Regions from separate parts of the Kitasatospora sp. NPDC088391 genome, predicted to be linked through region 3. Evidence: riboswitches for the same ligand, from Rfam matches in the RefSeq annotation. Region 3 holds a riboswitch; each other region holds the start of a gene.

Region 1 (5,859 bases), on a different contig from region 3:
GGTGGGCGACGCCGCGCAGCCCGCGCGGCACCCGGCCGAGCTGGGCGGCGATGGCGGCGACGTCGCGGTCGGACACGTCGGGGGCGTCGGACGCGGGAGGGTTCTGGTTGCTCATCAGGGGTCTGTTCGTCAGGGGGACGGGGGCAAGTGACGGGGCGTCAGGGGCGCTCGGCGGGCGGCCAGCCGCGCGCGGGCGGCGCGGCGGCGTCGGCGGCGTCCACCGAGTCCCAGAGGGTGGTGTACCAGGGGCGCAGGGCCTTCGGCTGTCCGGGCGCGGCGTCCGCCGAGGAGGGCCGGTCGCCGGCGGCGGGCCGCGGGCCGACCGAGACGAACGGGGTCTCGCCGGGCAGCGCGTAGTGCAGCCGCTGCCGGGCCTGCGCCTTGACGTACTCCGGGTCCTGCCAGCGGGCCTTCTCCCGGCGCAGCTCGTCGACCTGCTGGCGGGCATGCTCGGCCCTGGCGCGCTGCTGGGCGATCTCGCCGCGCTGGGCGATGTACTGCCGGGCCGGGTAGGCGAGTATCGCCACCAGCGAGCAGAGCACGAGCACCAGCACGGTGGCCCGGCTGGTGAAGCGCGGTCGCGCCGCCAGTCCGGGAATCCTCCACTTGGCCATCTGCTCGCCCCTCCTGCGCATGCCGGTGCCCCGGCCCCACCCTACGCGGTGGGGGCCGGGGCACCGGTCACATCAAGCGGTTGTTCAGCCCTTGAAGCGCGGGAAGGAGGAACGGCCCGCGTACTCGGCGGCGTCGTCGAGGATCTCCTCGATGCGCAGCAGCTGGTTGTACTTGGCGACGCGCTCGGAGCGGGCCGGGGCGCCGGTCTTGATCTGGCCGCAGTTGGTGGCGACGGCGAGGTCGGCGATGGTGACGTCCTCGGTCTCGCCGGAGCGGTGCGACATCATGCAGCGGTAGCCGTTGCGCTGGGCCAGCTCGACGGCGTCCAGGGTCTCGGTGAGCGAGCCGATCTGGTTGACCTTGACCAGCAGCGCGTTGGCGGTGCCGGTCTCGATGCCCTTGCGCAGGCGCTCCGGGTTGGTGACGAACAGGTCGTCGCCGACCAGCTGGACCTTGTCGCCGATCGCGTCGGTGATGGCCTTCCAGCCGTCCCAGTCCGACTCGTCCAGCGGGTCCTCGATGGAGACCAGCGGGTAGTCGGCGACCAGCTCGGCGTAGTACGCGATCAGGTCGGCGGAGGAGAGCGCCTTGCCCTCGAACCGGTAGGCGCCGTCCTTGAAGAACTCGGAGGCGGCGACGTCCAGGGCGAGCGCGACGTCCTTGCCCGGGGTGTAGCCGGCCTTCTTGATCGCCTCGGTGATGAGGTCGAGGGCCTCGCGGTTGGAGTCCAGGTTCGGGGCGAAGCCGCCCTCGTCGCCCAGGCCGGTGGAGAGGCCGCGCTCCTTCAGCACGCCCTTGAGCGTGTGGTAGACCTCGACGCCCCAGCGGACGGCCTCGGAGAAGGACTCCGCGCCGATCGGGGCGATCATGAACTCCTGGATGTCGACGTTGGAGTCCGCGTGCGAGCCGCCGTTGAGGATGTTCATCATCGGGACGGGCAGCACGTGGGCGTTCGGGCCGCCCAGGTAGCGGAACAGCGGCAGGTCGCTGGCCTCGGAGGCGGCGTGCGCCACGGCGAGCGAGACGCCGAGGATGGCGTTGGCGCCGAGCGAGGACTTGTCCGGGGTGGCGTCCAGGTCGAGCATGGCCTGGTCGATGAGGCGCTGCTCGGTGGCGTCGTAGCCGACCAGCTCGGGGCCGATCTGCTCGATCACGGCGAGGACGGCCTTCTCGACGCCCTTGCCGAAGTAGCGGTTCTTGTCGCCGTCGCGGAGCTCCAGGGCCTCGAAGGCGCCGGTGGAGGCACCCGACGGGACGGCCGCGCGACCGGTGCTGCCGTCGTCGAGACCGACCTCGACCTCGACCGTGGGGTTGCCGCGGGAGTCGAGGATCTCACGGGCTACGACGACATCAATGGACGGCACGAGGCATCTCCTAGCGGAAGCGGATGTGTGGTCGTTACGACCTGAGCCTAGCCGCACACCGCTCCCCGGCCACGTCCGGCCGGGCCCCGTCTCACGGTGTGGCCCGGCTACTCACCGGTAGTTCACCTGAATGCCGACCGCCCCGCCGCCCCGGGCGGCGCGAACTGCGCCGCGCGCGCCCGGAGTGGACGGAGCGTCAGCCGGGAGCCGGCGGGGTCAGAGCGCGAGCAGCTGTCCGGGCTCGATCAGGTCGGGGTCGGCGCCGATCACCGCGCGGTTCGCCGCGTACAGCCACTCCCAGCCGCCGGCCAGGTTCCGCGCGGTGGCGATCCCGGAGAGCGTGTCGCCGTCCTGGACGGTGTAGCCGCCACCGGCGGGCGCGGCCTGCGGGGCGGCGGCCTGCGGCGCGGGCGTCTGCGCGGGGGCGGGCGCGGCCGGCTCGGCGGCGGCGGGCCTGGCGGGCGCGGCGGGCTTGGCGGGCCGCGGGGCGGCCGGGCGCTCCTGCGCGCGGGAGGCGGCGTCGGCGGGGGCGCCGCCCCTGACGAGGCCGGCGCGCTTGGAGCAGACCGGCCAGGCGCCGGGGCCCTGCGCGGCGAGCACCCGTTCGGCCACCGCGATCTGCTGGGCGCGGCCGGCCTGGTCGGCGCGGGGCGCGTACTGGGCGCCACCGAAGGAGCGCCAGGTGGAGGAGGTGAACTGCAGGCCGCCGTAGAACCCGTTTCCGGTGTTGATGTTCCAGTCGCCGCCGCTCTCGCACTGGGCCACCCGGTCCCAGACGTCGCTCGGTGCGGCTGCCGCCTGGGTGGCGGCGAGCAGGGGCAGGGCCAGGCCGATCGAAGCGACGCCGGCGGCGGCGACGAACTTCTCGGCCTTGGTACTACGGCGGTGGCGACCGTTGGAGGAGAACAGCACGGGACTTCCTCTCCGCACGCCTGCGGGGTGAGCTGTCGGGTTCGGACCGGGAGGCTGGCCCGGCCGCCGGCGGGACCGGACGCGGTCGCGTCCGCTCCCCGGCGGCTTCACCCCAAGCCGTTGGGACGACGGCGTTCACACTGGTTCCCCCACTCCTGTCCGGTACCTGTTCGGTGGCCCGGGGACGCGGCGGACAGGACTCGGCGTGCCGCGTTCGGGGCCCACGGCTGCGGGCAGTTCGGAGACTAGGCAGAGCTGACGGGGGATCACAAGCTCATATCACCGCAATCACGCCGAAATTACGCACCCTCACTTCTCGTGCACAAAACATCCTCATATGTCCGGGTTTGTCCATGGTGCGGATGCGGAATGCGCCCCGGCCGGACGCGCCGCCGACCCAAGGGGGCGGCGGCCTGGGGCCGCTGAAACGGCGTCAGCGGGGCGCGAAGGAGACCGGGAGGTCGCGCAACCCGCGCATGATCAGTCCGCCCCGCCAGCGCAGCTCGGCCGGATCCGCCGCCAACCGGAGGTCCGGCAGCCTGGTCAGGAGGCTGCCGATCGCCCGCTGCCCCTCCAGCCGGGCCAGCGGGGCGCCGATGCAGTAATGGATGCCGTGTCCGAAACCGAGGTGCGGATTGTCCGAACGCGCCAGGTCGAGGGTGTTCTCGGCCGCGAACCTCGCCGGGTCGCGGTCCGCCGCGGCCAGCACCACCAGCACCGGGTCGCCGACCGGGATCTCGACCCCGCCGATGCTCAGCGGCGCGGTGGCGAACCGCCAGGTGGCCAGCTCCACCGGGCCGTCGTAGCGCAGCAGTTCCTCGACGCCGGTCTCCAGCAGGGCCGACTCGCCGCGCCCCAGCGACTCCTGGAGCAGGGTGCGCTGCCCCGGGTTCCGCAGAAGCGCGTACATGCCGTTGCCGATGAGATTAATAGTCGTTTCGAAGCCGGCGAACAAGAGGATGAAGGCCATCGCCGCGGCCTCGTTCTCGGTCAGGTGCTCGCCGTGGTCGCTCGCCCGGATCAGGCCGGAGATCAGGTCGTCGCCGAGGTCGGCCCGCTTGCGGTGGATCAGGTCGGCCAGGTAGCCACGGATCTGCTTGACCGCGCGGCCGACCCCGCCGCGCTTCCCGCCCGTGTGTCGGATCATCATGCCCGCCCAGTCGCGCAGGTCGTCCTGGTCCTCCGGCGGCACGCCGAGCAGGTCGCAGATCGCGTAGATGGGGAGCGGGAAGGCGAACTCGTGGATCAGGTCGGCCTCGCCGCGCCCGGCGAAGGAGTCGATCAGCCGGTCGGTGAGCTGCTGCACCCGCGGTTCGAACTCGGCGACCCGGCGCGGGGTGAACGCCTTCGACACCAGGCGGCGCAGCCGGGTGTGGTCCGGCGGGTCGATGTTCAGCAGGTGGGTCATCAGGTCGGCCTGCCGCTCCCCCGGGATGCCGACCCGGCCGGTGCGGTGCGCCTGCTCGCTGTGGTGCGCCGGGTTCTTGGAGAGCCGGGCGTCCGCGAGCGCCTGCCGGGCGTCCGCGTACCGGGTGACCAGCCAGGCGTCGACCCCGCTCGGCAGGGTGGTGCGGTGCACCGGGGCGTACTCCCGCAGCCAGGCGTACGCCGGGTACGGGTCGGCGGCGAACTCCCAGGTGAAGAGTGGCGGACGGGTGTCATGGGGCTGGTCTGGCATGTCTTGACCGTATCGGGAAGCGCCGCCGCGTGAGTCTGGTCACCTGGTGGGTATTCCCTGTTGCGGAGCGTCGGGGCGCGCCTACGATCCTCCGATAACCACAGTGGGTGGCGTGCGGGCTGCCCACGGGTTCGCTCTGTGAAGGGAGCAGACCAATGCGAGTAGCCGGTGCAGTGGTGGTCATCGCGGTGCTCGACGGAGGATCGGGGGCCGACCTGGCCCGCAGGTTCTCCGCCGCCGGCGCCGCCGGTCTGCTGATCGCCGACGTGCGCCCCGGTGCCGCCGAGGACCTCGCCGCCGAACTCGACCGCCCCGGCTGCCCGGTGGTCGGCGTCTCCGGCGACATCCACCACCCCGCGGACATCGCCGCCCTGGTGGACACCGCCGTCAAGCACCTCGGCCCGATCGACCTGTTCGCGGTGACCGGGCCGGACGGCGAGCGGATCGTCCAGCTCGCCGACCTGCCCCGCCACCTCGACCCGCTGGCCGAACTGCTCGCCCTGGTCGGCGAGGCGATCGGCGAGGTCGTCGTGCCGCTCCAGCGCCGCCCCGTCCAGGACGTCCCGCTGGCGGGCTGACCGGCCGTCAGCCCGCGTCCGACAGACCTTCGGCCGCCCGGACCGCCGACCGGTAGCGCCGGGCCGCCGCCCGCAGCGCCGCGTCCACGTCCACGCCCCGGTCGTGGGCGCGCTGCGCGACCGCCAGCAGCAGCTCCCCCGCCGACTCCGCGGTGAGTTCGGCGGGCAGCGCGTAGGCCGCGTCCGGCACGCCGGTGAAGTCCGCCCGGCGCACCCGGGACACCAGCTTCGCCGCGTACGCCAGCGCGGGCAGGCCCGCCGGGACGCCGTCCAGCACCGATTCGCGCTGCTTCTCCGCGGCCTTCAGCTGCTCCCAGTTGGCCTCGGTCTCGGCCGAGCCGGTGACGCTGACGTCGCCGAACACGTGCGGGTGGCGGTACATCAGCTTCTCGACGATGTCGCCGGCCACGTCGTCGACCGAGAACGGGTCCTCGGCGTGCTCCTCGGCGATCCGGGAGTGGAAGAACACCTGGAGCAGCACGTCGCCGAGCTCCTCGCGCAGGGTGGGCCGGTCGCCCTCCTCGATCGCCTCGACGAGTTCGAACGACTCCTCGACCAGGTACTTCACCAGGCTCTCGTGGGTCTGCTCGGCGTCCCAGGGGCAGCCGCCGGGCGAGCGCAGCCGGTCCATCACCGCGACCAGGTCGAGCAGCCGGGCGCCCGGCAGGTCGTACGAGCCGGGCAGTACCTCGATCTCCGGGTGCTCGCCGGC
Region 2 (5,859 bases), on a different contig from region 3:
GCCCTCGCCTGGAGCGAGCAGACCGCCGCGCTGGGCCGCGAGCACAACAACGCCAACGTGATCTCGGTCGGCGGCCGGATGCACACCCTGGACGAGGCCACCAAGTTCGTCGAGATCTTCCTCGCCACCCCGTACAGCGGCGAGCCGCGGCACACCCGCCGGATCGAGATGCTCTCCGAGTACGAGACCACCGGCGAACTCCCGCCGATCCCGGCCCACCACCCGCAGGGCTGATCCCGCGCGCCACGCCGCACAGCGCAGCGCCGCACAGCACCGCGCCCGCCCGGAACCCTCCGGGCGGGCGCGTTCCGTTCCGCGCCCCGCGCCGACGCCCCGGAATCAGAAGCCGTGCGGCAGCCAGGGCTCCAGCGCCGAGCGGAACGCCGCCGCGGCCGGCTCCAGCGCACCCGGCCGGACCTCCCGGACCAGGCCCGCCGCGGCCAGCGCCGCCAGCGAACCGCCGCCCAGGTACACCGAGCCCAACTCCCGCACGTCCAGCTCCAGTTCGGCCGGATCGCCGGTCCGCACGCAGGAGGCCGGACCGCCCGGCGCCGCCGTCAGCCGCCACCGGCCCGCGTTCCACGGGCAGAACGCGTCCGCCACCTCCAGCACCACGTCCACCGGCGCGGCGTAGGCGCGGGCCGTCAGCGCCGCGGGCAGGTCGACCAGCCGCACGTACAGCGCGTCCACCAGCCGCGGCGTCAGGTGCCGGACGTCCGACACCAGGTGCAGCAGCGGATCGTCCACCGGCAGGCTGCCCGCCTCCACCCGCACCGTCAGGTCCAGGTCCAGCAGGAACTCCCACAGCCGGGCGTACACCCACGGCTGCTCCGCCTGCACCGCGCGCACCCGCACCGTCCCGGCCGCGCCGCGCTCGTCGAACTCGCCCTTCACCGCGTACCGGGCGTAGCCCAGCAGTTCCCCGCTCGCCGCGTCCTCGGCCAGCACGCACTGCAGCGGGGAGAAGCCGCCGCGCGACTCCGGCGCGTCCAGCACCGCGACCTTCTCCCAGCCCGGCCGCCGGGCCAGACCGCCCGGGCGCCCGGCCACCAGCCGGGCGTACAGCTCCTCGCAGCGCGGCAGCTCCGCCACCGGATCGGCCAGCCGCAGCACCACCTCGCCGCGCTGCTCCGGCACCCGGACCCGGACCCGGCCGCGCAGCAGCGACACCGCCGCCTTGCGGGTCGCCGCACCGTAGCCGAACCGGCCGTAGATGGCCGGCTCCGAGGCCGTCAGCGCCGCCACCGCCTCGCCCGCCGCCCGCACGTCGTCCAACTGGCGGCGCATCAGCGCCGTCAGCGCGCCGCGCCGCCGGTGCGTCGGCAGCACGCCCACCATCGTCACGCCCGCCACCGGCAGCACCGCCCCGCCCGGCACCGCCAGCCGCAGGCTGAAGATCCCGCCGCCGCCGACGATCCGGTCGCCCTCGCAGATCGCCAGCGAGCGCTCCACCTCGGTCAACTCCCGCCACAGCGCCCGCTCCTCGGGCGGCTCCGGGGTACCCCCGAAGGCCACGTCCACGGTGCCGTACCAGGGCTCCCACTCCTCGGCCCGCAGGGGGCGCACGGTCAGTTCGGGCTGTCGCGTCGTCATGGGGCCTTGCCTACCAGGCGATCCGTCCGTCCGCGACCGATTTGTCGCCCCGACCCGGCCGCCGCCGCCCCCGCCCGCGGCCCCGCCCGCCGCCCGGCGGCCGAAACCCACCGCCGCGACCCGGCCCGCTGCACTCCGTGCCACCCGGCCCGTCGACGTGCGGACCGCCGGTGGATAAGGTCGGTCCCCATGGCCGGCAGCGCGCGCTCCAGTGCGACGGGCCGGGACCGCAGGACGTCCCGCGAACCCGTGACGGCCCGGCTGCGCGCGGCGCTGTCCCGGGCCCGACGCAGGCTGCGCCGCACCGGGGTCGACTACTTCCGCGGCGACGGCGCCGACTGGTGGGCGTTCGCCGCCCTCGCCCTGGCCGTCCCGCTGCTGGTCCTGCTGAACATCCTCGCCCCCGACTGGGCCCCGCCCACCGCGCTGGTGCTGCCGGTGCTGGCCGGCGCCCTGCTGCTGCGCCCCGGCACCCTGGTCCTGCTGTACGCCGTCGCCGCAGCCGGCCTGGTCACCGAGTCCCTGGTGCACACCGGCGAGCGGCTGGCCTCCGACACCCCCGACGCCTACGGCCACGGCGTCACCCCCGGCGCCGCCCTGGTGGTCGGCGCCGTCGGCGTGGCCGGCCTGCTGGTCGCCCAGTTCCGCCGTCGGGTCGGCGTGCCCTGGCGCGGCGGCTCCACCATGCTCTTCGACCTGCGCGAGCGCATCCGGGTCCAGGGCCGGACCCCCCGACTGCCCGACGGCTGGCACACCGACACCGCGCTCCGCCCGGCCGGCGGCCAGTCCTTCTCCGGCGACTTCATGGTCGCCGCCCGCACCGGCCCCGGCGGCCGGATGCTCGAAGCCGTCCTCGCCGACGTCTCCGGCAAGGGCATGGACGCGGGCAGCCGCGCCCTGCTGCTCTCCGGCGCCTTCGGCGGCCTGCTCGGCTCGCTGCCCGCCCACGACTTCCTGCCCGCCGCCAACGGCTACCTGCTCCGCCAGGACTGGGCCGAGGGCTTCGCCACCGCCGCCCACCTGGTGCTCGACCTGGACACCGGCGAGTACGAACTCCTCTCGGCCGGCCACCTCCCCGGCATGCACCGCCTCGCCGGGGCCGGCCACTGGGAGGTCAAGGAGGCCGAGGGCCCGCTGCTCGGCGTCTACGACGGCGCCAAGTTCGAAGGGGTGCGCGGCACCCTGGGCCCCGGCGACCTGCTGATGCTCTGCACCGACGGCATGGTGGAGATCCCCGGCCGCGACCTCGGCGAGGGCATGGACCGGCTGATGGGCGAGGCCGACCGGCTGGTCGCCACCGCCCCGCCGGGCGGCCGCTCCGGCGCCGCGGTCCGGCTGATCGACACCGTCGCCAAGCACGTCAACGACGACCGTGCGGTCCTGCTGGTCTGGCGCGGCTGAGGACGCCGCGGCCGGCCTCCCTGATCGCGGAGGGCCGGAGCGCGGAGGGCCGGATTGCGGAGAGCCGGTGAGCGCCGGGTGTCCACGGAGTGTCAAACCCGGACGTTGATCTTCGGCCAATTCCCGGGCGCCGCCCCGACGGTGGGCGGTTCCCGGATCTGCCTGCCGATATGCCCCGACCGCGCCCCGGCGGCCGCGCGGCGGCCCGCCCCGCCGACGCTCCGTCAGAACCCGTCCGCTATCGTCACGGTCGGCGAAAATCAGTCCCACCACCCCGGTTCACGCGTCGGGCGACGGGGCAAGTCCTTTACGCAGTAGGCACGAACGACCACACTGAGTCCGGATGGAGTGGTGGGGACACGGGGGGCAGGGGCCGGTTTCCGCCTGGAACCGCCGTCGGTTCCGCCCGAAGGTTCCGACCCGAACCCCCGCCACGAATCGAGGAAGTGAGTCCCGGTGGCCTTCTCCGTCTCCGCGCTTGTCCTGTTCGGCGTCATCGTCGCCATCTTCATCCGCAACAAGCAGCTGAAGACCGGGCACGCCATCATGGCCGCCCTGTTCGGCTTCATGCTCAGCCAGTCGACCATGGCCGGGCCGATCCAGCAGTTCCTCGCCTCGGTGTCCAAGGCCATCGCCAGCATCGCGGGCTGACGGACCGTCGGCCCCCGGGCAGGACTCCGGGCAGGACTTCGAGCAGAACCACAGGCAGTGCCTCATGGCGGCCGGGGTGCCCCGGGCCGTCCGTTCGGCCTGCCCGCGGGTGACCAGGGTCACCCGCCCCGTCACGCCAGGTGAACGCCCGACCGCACACGGTGGCCAATGTCGCCCGCCGTGTCCGGTTCGTAGGCGACCCGTCATGATCCCGTGCGCGCAGCGCGGCCGCCCGGCCGACGGAGCGTGACCTGGCGGACCGTCAGCCCCTTCCCGATCACGGGAACGGGGCTTTTCGGCGCTTGCCAGCTTTCCGACCTGTGGGTTTTGCTTCCACCGCAGCCCGGCCACTGACCGGGCAGGCCACCGAGCGGAACGCCTAGTCCTGCCGTCGCCCGGTGCCGACCAGATCACCACGCCACGGCAGGAGCGGGGGAACCACAGGTAGTACGCCGGGCCCGGAACGCACGGGGCCGGCTTGGGGTGAAGCCGCGGAGACGCGGCCGGGCAACTCTCGCCCGAACCCGACAGCTCACCTCGCAGGCGTCGGAGAGGAACTGCTTCATGTCCGCTCAGGGCAAGCACCGCAAGCCGAGCCTGACCACCATCGCCCGCATCGTCATCGCCACCGGCGTGGCCGGTGCCGCGATCGGCCTCCCGGTCTCCGCCGCCTCCGCGCACGGCACCGCCGACCACCACGACGGCGGCCGCCAGTGGGCGCACGTCTCGGTCGACGCCACCCCCGTCGCCGACACCGCCGTCGGCGCCCCCGCCGCCGAGCAGGCCGCCACCCCGGCCGCCGCCTCGCACACCTACCGGGTCGCCTCGGGCGACACCCTCTCCCGGATCGCCGACGCGCAGGACGTCGACGGCGGCTGGCAGAAGCTCTACCAGGACAACCGCTCGGTCATCGGCGGCAACCCGGACCTGATCCGCCCCGGCCAGCAGCTCACCGTCAACGGCCAGGCCGCGGCGGCCGCCCCGGCCCCGGCCCCGGCCCCGGCCAAGAGTTCCGCCCCGGCCTCGTCGTCGTCCTCCTCGTCCTCCTCCGACACGGCCGCCGCCAAGACCGCGGCCGTGCCGAAGACCACGACGAAGAGCACCACCGCCAAGGTCCAGACCCAGACCCAGACCCAGGCCCCGGCGCAGACCAAGACCCAGCAGACGGCCCCGGCCGCGAGCACCTCCAAGGGCTACGTCGCCCCGGCCCCGGGCAGCGTCACCACCGGCTACAAGGTGGCCGGCTCCAACTGGTCCAGCGGCTACCACACCGGCATCGACTTCCCGGTCTCCACCGGCACCAGCCTCAAGGCGATCGCCGCGGGCACCGTGGTCTCCGCCGGCAACGGCGGTGCCTACGGCAACCAGGTCGTCATCAAGCTCGCCGACGGCAAGTACGCCCAGTACGCCCACCTCTCCTCGATCTCCGTCTCGGCCGGCCAGTCCGTGACGGCGGGCCAGCAGATCGGCCTCTCCGGCGCCACCGGCAACGTCACCGGCCCGCACCTGCACTTCGAGATCCGCACCACCCCGGACTACGGCTCCGACATCGACCCCGTCGCCTACCTGGCGGCCCACGGCGTCAACGTCTGACCCCGAACCCCACCCCCCGAGGGCCCCGCGCACACTCCCCGTGCGCGGGGCCCTCGGGCCGTCGTCGGGCAGCAGGCGGGGGGAGGGGCCGGCAAGGCGCCGTGAAGGGTGCGGGGAGGGGGCGGCGCAGGGGCGGGAAAGCGCCCGGGAACGCCGACGGCCCCGGCTGCCTGGGCAGTTCGGGGCCGTCGGGGGAGTGGAGCGGGTGACGAGAATCGAACTCGCGTGACCAGTTTGGAAGACTGGGGCTCTACCATTGAGCTACACCCGCACAGGCGTACCCGGACCGCGGCGCGGTGGCGGGGACTGGGCAAGCGTACCTGGTCGGGTCGGTGGAATGCACACTCCTTACGGGGTTGTCGGCTCGCGGATATCGCCCCGGGAGGGGGCGGGCCGACGTGTACTCTTCTGCTCGGCACCACGGGGTGTGGCGCAGGTTGGTAGCGCGTCCGCTTTGGGAGCGGAAGGCCGTCGGTTCGAATCCGGTCACCCCGACCGTGTGCGGCAGGGTCTCGCCGGCGGCGGGGCCCTGTTGTCGTTGAGGGCAGCTCCCACCTGCGGCCGACCCGCGGCCGACGTGCGGCCGACCTGCACCCGGTGCCGGGCACAGTCGCTTTCGTG
Region 3 (5,859 bases):
GAACTGGTGGAAGGCGGCCTTCCAGCCGACCGGGTCGGCCAGCCGGGCGGTGATCGCGCCCCAGGCGCCCTCCCGGGTGACCTTCAGCGCGGGCGGCTCGGGGAGTTCCAGGCCGAGCAGGGTGCGGGCGCGGAGCCGCTCGGCGGCGCCGAGGCCGCGGGAGACCGCGAGCAGCAGCGCGAGCACGGGCAGGCCGAGCATGGTGACGACGAGGCCGAGGCCGGTGCTGAACAGCGTCACGACCAGGGTGAAGCCGAGGATCGCCAGCGGCAGGCCGCTGACCGTGTAGCTGTACTCGCGGTAGGTGTGTCCGGAGAACGGGGCGCGCCAGAACCCGGGTCGGCCGAGGTGGTGGTGGCCGCCGGTGGCGGCGGGGTACGCAGCGGTGGACATCCGCAGGCCCTTCGGTTCGGGTGGTCGGTCGGCGCCGCCGGTCGGCGGTGCCGGGCACGTCTCCAAGGTGCCGCAGCGGAGGGGTCCGTCGGAATGAGGTCTGCTGCCGACTTCCGGGTGGGGTTAACCCCCGCCCCGACCGGGGGTCGGGCCACCCCCGCGGGCGGGCGGGGCCGGGGGTCGGGGTGCCGGGCGGGCCCGCGGGGACCGGTTACCGTACCTGGGTGGACGACGAAGACCTGCACCTGATCCCGCGCACCCGTGCCGCCGAACTGCTGTCCTGGGCGGCGGAGGCGGGCCTCGACCCGGTGCCCGAGCCGGCGGTGCGGACCGTCCTGACCCTGCTGGAGCTGGGCGGGGCCCGGCTGCACGAGGGCTTCCCCGAGCTGTCCTCGCCGGTGCTGGAGCACCTGCTGTACGAGCAGCTGCACCTGTACGTCCAGCCGGTGGGCGACCCGGCGCAGTACGCGGCGGCGGTGCGGCTGCTGATCGAGCACCAGCGGGCGGCGCGGCGGCTGAACGCGAAGCGCCGGGAGAAGCTGCTCGCGGAGGCGGAGTGGCAGGGCGAGGTGCTGGTGTCGCTGCTGCGCCGGGCCGACCTGGTGACCTGGCCGCGGCTGTACGCGCTGCTGCTGCGCGCGGACGGGGTGCCGGCGGACGACCCGGCGGCGGTCCGCGCGTGGCTGGCGGCGTTCCGGGAGCTGCCGGAGGAGGAGCGGCACGCGGCCTTCGACCGGGCCCCCGACCTGGACGGGGACGGCAACTGGGACCAGCCGGGCCGGCCGCTGCTGGTCGGGGTGTCCACCGACGGGGCGCGGCGGCTGCTGGAGCAGGGCCTGATGACGCGCTCGTACCGGAACCTGGCCGAGCTGAACGCCCGCGGGCTGCCGATGCCGGCCGAACTGGCCGGGGAGTTCGAGCAGTTCGAGGAGGCGGTGGCGCAGGCCGCGATCGACCTGTGCGGGGAGTGGACGGTGCCGGGGCTGGCCCGGCTGCTGCTGGAGGAGTTCCCGGACCTGGCGCCGGAGGAGTACTGACCCCGGCGGAGTACTGACCCCGGCGGTGCGGCCCCGGTGGCGCGGAGCCCCCGTGACGTGCGGTTCCGGCCGGGGCGTACCTCGGGTGGGGTAGCGCCGGCTCGGGGTGGGCTCGGGGTGGGTCGGCCGGTCGGACGACCCGCGGATCGACCTGACGGACCATCAACCGTGGCCGTACGGACGATCCGTGGGGGCCGGGGGCGGGAGCATCCTTGGGGCATGGACACCACGACCGCTCCGGGCGCGCGCTCCGTCGCCGCCCCGCTCCCCCGGCTCCCGCTGACCGCTCCCGTCCGCCGGGCCGCCGCCCTGGCCGCCGCGGGCTGGTCGGCGCTGTTCTCCCTGGTGCACCTGTACTGGCTGCTGGGCGGCCGGGTCGGCCTGCCCGACGAGCTGTCGGTGCTGGACAACACCCCGCTGCTGGTGATCGACATCGCGGCGGTGCCGATGTGCGCGGTGGCCGCCGCGCTGGCGCTGGCGCTGCTCCGGCCGCCGACCGGCCGGATACCGGCCGCTCGGCTGCTCCTCGCGGCCCGGGCCACCGCCGCCCTGCTGGTGTTCCACGCCCTGCCGTCGATACCGGACTGGGCCGCCCTGGCGTTCGGCCACGAGTCGGTGGCGGACCTGGACACGATGGCCCGCTTCGCGACCTTCCTCTACGAGCCGTTCTTCCTGGCGGGCGGCCTGCTGTTCGGCCTGGCCGCGTTCGGCCGCCGCGGGGGCGGCCGGAACTGACGGGCCGGAACCGGCGGGCCCGGTGCGGACGGGGCCGGGCGTGCGGACGGCCGGGGTCCGCCCGGAGGCGTCGCCCGGCCGTCGGGAGCGCGGGGGTTACGGCTGGAGGCCGAGCTTCTGCAGCCAGGGCAGCGGGTCGATCGGCGCGCCGCCGCCGGGGCGGACCTCCAGGTGGAGGTGCGGGCCGGTGACGTTGCCGGTGGCGCCGACGGAGCCGAGGACGGTGCCGGGGGTGACCTTCCCGGTGGCGACGCTGATCCGGTACAGGTGGCAGTACCAGATCTCGGTGCCGTCGGGCAGGGTCTGGATGATCCGGTAGCCGTAGGAGCCGGACCAGCCGGCCGAGGTGATGGTGCCGGCGCCGATGGCGACCACGGGGGTGCCGGTGCGGGCGGCGAAGTCGAGGCCGGTGTGCAGGCGGGACCAGTGCACGCCGGCCTGCCCGAACTCGGCGCTCAGCGTGTAGTCGGCGACCGGCAGGGTGTGCGAGGCGAGCTTGGCCTCGGCCTGCTGGGCGGCGCGCTTGGCCTCGGCGTCCTTGGCGGCGGCGATCCGGGCGGACTCGTCGGCGGCGGTGCGCTGGCCGTCGGCCTGCTGCTGGATGCGGGCGGCGAGGGCCAGCCCGGGGTCGGCGGCGAGCAGGCCGTCCGAGGCCTCGTCGGGGCTGACGATGGCGGGGGCGGCGGCCGGGGCCTGGGCGAAGGCGGTGGCTCCGAAGGCGGCGGTCACCGCGGTCACGCCGAGCAGGGGTGCGTTGGAGCGGGAGGACTGGCGGGGCAGCCGGTGCCGGGCGCCCTCGTTGCCGGTCGGGTGGTCGAGCACCTTGGTGCCGGTGCTCTGGGGGTACGTCGACGCCACGGAGGCGTGCTCCTTCCTTCCCTGCCGCCGACCGGGTTAGCTGACGGGTTCGGAGGTGGAAGGTCTCCTACGGTCGGGCCCTGGGGCCGTTCCGATTCACCCCGGTGGAAAGTGGTTCCCCGGCTCCCGGGTCGCCCGGAGGCAGACCCGTGGGATTAGGCGTGGCGCACGGTGCCGCTTGGATACGGCGTTGCCGACCGCGCTGCGTTATCAAACGTTAATCCTATGGACCCCATGATTCCAAGCTCCTCCCGGGAGGCGATGAAAGTTTTCTGACGCCCTATGGGCGATTTGTGATGGTTCGCCAGGTGGCCCATGACGGATCGTGACGGGCCCGTTGAGTATCCGTACTCACGACCGGCCGCCGCCCCGGCGGGACCCTGGGGCCATGACCGCTCCCGTGCCGCAGCGCACCACCGCCGCCTACTACCTGCAGTCCGTCGCCTCCTTCTCGCTGGCCGCCGTCGCCCTCGCCCTCGGAATCGCCTACCTGCCGGTCAGCGCCTGGATGCGGGCCTTCCTCGCCGTCGGAATGCTCTACCTGATCACCTCCGCGTTCACGCTGGCCAAGGTGATCCGGGACCGCCAGGACGAGGGGGCGATCACCAGCCGGGTCGACCAGGCCCGCCTGGAGAAGCTGCTCGCCGAGCACGACCCGTTCAAGGTGGACGGAATCTGACCGCCGGGCCGGGCCACGCCGGGCCACGCCGAGTCGGGCCGAGTCGGGCCGGTCCCGGCCGGCGGGTTGACGGCTAAGGCTATTAGCCTTAGCTTTATGGCTATCGGAAGCAGCCGGACCGCCAGGGCCCGGAGCACCGGACGCCCGCCCAGGAGGCCCGCGATGAACAGCACCCTCGGCACCACCACCCGGTACCTCGACGTCACCGGCGGCCGGATCGCCTACGACGACACCCCCGGCGCCGGCGTCCCCGTGGTGCTGCTGCCCGGCATGCTCGACAAGCGCTCCGCCTACCGGCACCTCGCCCCGCTGCTGACCGCCGCGGGCCACCGGGTGGTCACCATGGACCTGCGCGGCCTCGGCGAGTCCTCGACCGGGTTCGACAGCTACACCCCGGCCGCGATCGCCGAGGACCTGGTCGCCCTGCTCGCCCACCTCGACCTGCGCGGCGCGGTGCTGGTCGGCAGCTCCTACACCGGCGCCACCGTGGTCCGGGCCGCCGCGCTGGCCCCCGAGCGCACCGGCGGCGTGGTGCTGATCGACGCGTTCATCGAGAACCTGCCGCTGAACGGCTTCCAGAAGGCCCTGTTCGGCCTGGTCGGCCCGCTGGTGGCGACCTTCCCCGGCCTGTGGGGCGCGCTGCAGAAGTTCTACTACCCGACCGAGCGCCCGGCCGACTTCGACGCCTACCGGGCCGACCTGTCCGCGATGCTCCGCGAGCCCGCCCGCAAGGCCGCCCTGCGCGGCTACCTGGGCGGCGACTCGGCGCCGGTCGGCTGGTGCGCGGCGGTGGACGTCCCGGCCCTGGTGCTGATGGGCGACAAGGACCCCGACTTCCCGAAGCCCGAGCTGATCGCGGACCGGCAGGCCACCGCGCTGCGCGGCCGCAAGGTGATGATCGGCAACGCCGGCCACTACCCGATGGCCAGCCACCCGCGGGCGGTCGCCGACGCCCTGCTGCCCTTCCTGGCGGGCCTGGCCGGCGAGCCGAACGAGACCGACGAGCCGAACGAGCCGAACGAGGACGCCCGCTGATGCCCCGCGCCGGACTCTCCACCGCCGCGGTGGTGGACCACGCCCTCGAACTGGTCGACGCCCAGGGGCAGTCCGCCCTCACGCTGGCCGCGGTCGCCGCCCGGGCCGGGGTGGCCACCCCCTCGCTGTACAAGCACGTCAGCGGCGGCCTGCCCGAGCTGCGCCGGCTGATCGCCGTCCGCACCACCGAGGAGCTCGCCGAGCACCTGGCCGCCGCCGTCCTCGGCCTGTCCCGGGACGAGGCGGTCCGGGCCCTGCTCACCGCCTACGCCGACTACGCCCTGACGTACCCCCGGCGCTACGCCGCGCTGCCGCAGGCGCCCGAGCCGGACGCCGAGCTGCAGGCCGCCGCGGAGCGGTTGGTGCGGGTGCTGTTCGCGGTGCTGCGCGGGTACGGGCTGGAGGGCTCGGAGGCGGTGCACGCGGTGCGGACCCTGCGGGCGGCGGCCCACGGCTACGCCTCGTTGACCACGGCGGGGGCGTTCCAGCTCGCCGAGGGGACCGACACCACGCTGGAGCGGCTGACCGGGGTGCTGATCGAGGGCTTCGCCGGCTGGCCGGGCGCGAAGGCCCCGTGACCTCCGGCCGGGGTGCCGCGTTCTACCCGGTATGAAGAAGCGCAGCATGCTCGCCTTTGCCTCCCTCGCCGTCGGTGTGGTCGCCTCGCTGACCGCGCCCAGCGCCGCCCACGCCGCCCCGGAGCACGTCGGCGGCGGCCCGCTCAAGGACGCCGTGTCCGCCCCCGACCTGCCGATCGGCGAGGACTTCGCGGAGACGGTGGCGCAGGGCGTGGCGCAGACCCCGCAGGTCTGAGGCCGATCCGGGCCGGGTGGTCCGGGCCGGTTCGAACGGATCTGACGGCACGTCGGGGATTCGGTCCCGACTCCGTGTAACGCCGCCCGCCGGTCGGGCGGTCATATCGCTCGGAGACCCCGTACGGGTCCCCGACCGACGAGCACGGAGGACAGGGCAATGACGCAGCCGACCCAGCACATCGCGCCCGGGATCGTACTGACGCCGACCCGGCGGCGGGCGGCGGGCCGTCCCGCCGCGGTGGCGCACCCGCGTCCGGCCCGGGGCGGGGAGCCGGGGCTGGCGGCCTCGGTGGTCCGGGGGATCGCG

The links. A riboswitch is a leader RNA that binds a small molecule or an ion and turns the genes downstream of it on or off. The one in region 3 is predicted to bind cyclic di-AMP.
Region 1: it holds a riboswitch for cyclic di-AMP, as region 3 does, so the genes downstream of both, ACIQBJ_RS21645 (transglycosylase family protein) here and ACIQBJ_RS08770 (M23 family metallopeptidase) in region 3, are expected to answer to the same signal.
Region 2: it holds a riboswitch for cyclic di-AMP, as region 3 does, so the genes downstream of both, ACIQBJ_RS19475 (peptidoglycan DD-metalloendopeptidase family protein) here and ACIQBJ_RS08770 (M23 family metallopeptidase) in region 3, are expected to answer to the same signal.

What each region holds. Positions count from the first base shown of each region.
Region 1 covers NZ_JBIVNB010000007.1:83,923-89,781, reverse strand. Annotated here, with positions in the region: partial or broken gene ACIQBJ_RS21660 (DUF501 domain-containing protein) at 1-115, opposite strand, end outside; gene ACIQBJ_RS21655 (septum formation initiator family protein) at 159-614, opposite strand; gene eno (phosphopyruvate hydratase) at 699-1,979, opposite strand; gene ACIQBJ_RS21645 (transglycosylase family protein) at 2,196-2,891, opposite strand; cyclic di-AMP (ydaO/yuaA leader) riboswitch at 2,895-3,093, opposite strand; gene ACIQBJ_RS21640 (cytochrome P450) at 3,325-4,569, opposite strand; gene ACIQBJ_RS21635 (SDR family NAD(P)-dependent oxidoreductase) at 4,725-5,147, shown strand; gene ACIQBJ_RS21630 (MazG family protein) at 5,155-5,859, opposite strand, start outside.
Region 2 covers NZ_JBIVNB010000006.1:45,500-51,358, forward strand. Annotated here, with positions in the region: gene ACIQBJ_RS19455 (ribose-5-phosphate isomerase) at 1-234, shown strand, start outside; gene ACIQBJ_RS19460 (GNAT family N-acetyltransferase) at 340-1,593, opposite strand; gene ACIQBJ_RS19465 (PP2C family protein-serine/threonine phosphatase) at 1,783-2,994, shown strand; gene ACIQBJ_RS19470 (hypothetical protein) at 3,451-3,645, shown strand; cyclic di-AMP (ydaO/yuaA leader) riboswitch at 4,052-4,204, shown strand; gene ACIQBJ_RS19475 (peptidoglycan DD-metalloendopeptidase family protein) at 4,210-5,238, shown strand; tRNA gene ACIQBJ_RS19480 (tRNA-Gly) at 5,436-5,509, opposite strand; tRNA gene ACIQBJ_RS19485 (tRNA-Pro) at 5,660-5,733, shown strand.
Region 3 covers NZ_JBIVNB010000003.1:19,267-25,125, forward strand. Annotated here, with positions in the region: gene ACIQBJ_RS08755 (sensor domain-containing protein) at 1-393, opposite strand, end outside; gene ACIQBJ_RS08760 (hypothetical protein) at 618-1,430, shown strand; gene ACIQBJ_RS08765 (DUF3995 domain-containing protein) at 1,650-2,165, shown strand; gene ACIQBJ_RS08770 (M23 family metallopeptidase) at 2,262-3,023, opposite strand; cyclic di-AMP (ydaO/yuaA leader) riboswitch at 3,034-3,195, opposite strand; gene ACIQBJ_RS08775 (YiaA/YiaB family inner membrane protein) at 3,412-3,702, shown strand; gene ACIQBJ_RS08780 (alpha/beta fold hydrolase) at 3,865-4,737, shown strand; gene ACIQBJ_RS08785 (TetR/AcrR family transcriptional regulator) at 4,737-5,315, shown strand; gene ACIQBJ_RS08790 (hypothetical protein) at 5,347-5,550, shown strand; gene ACIQBJ_RS08795 (hypothetical protein) at 5,710-5,859, shown strand, end outside.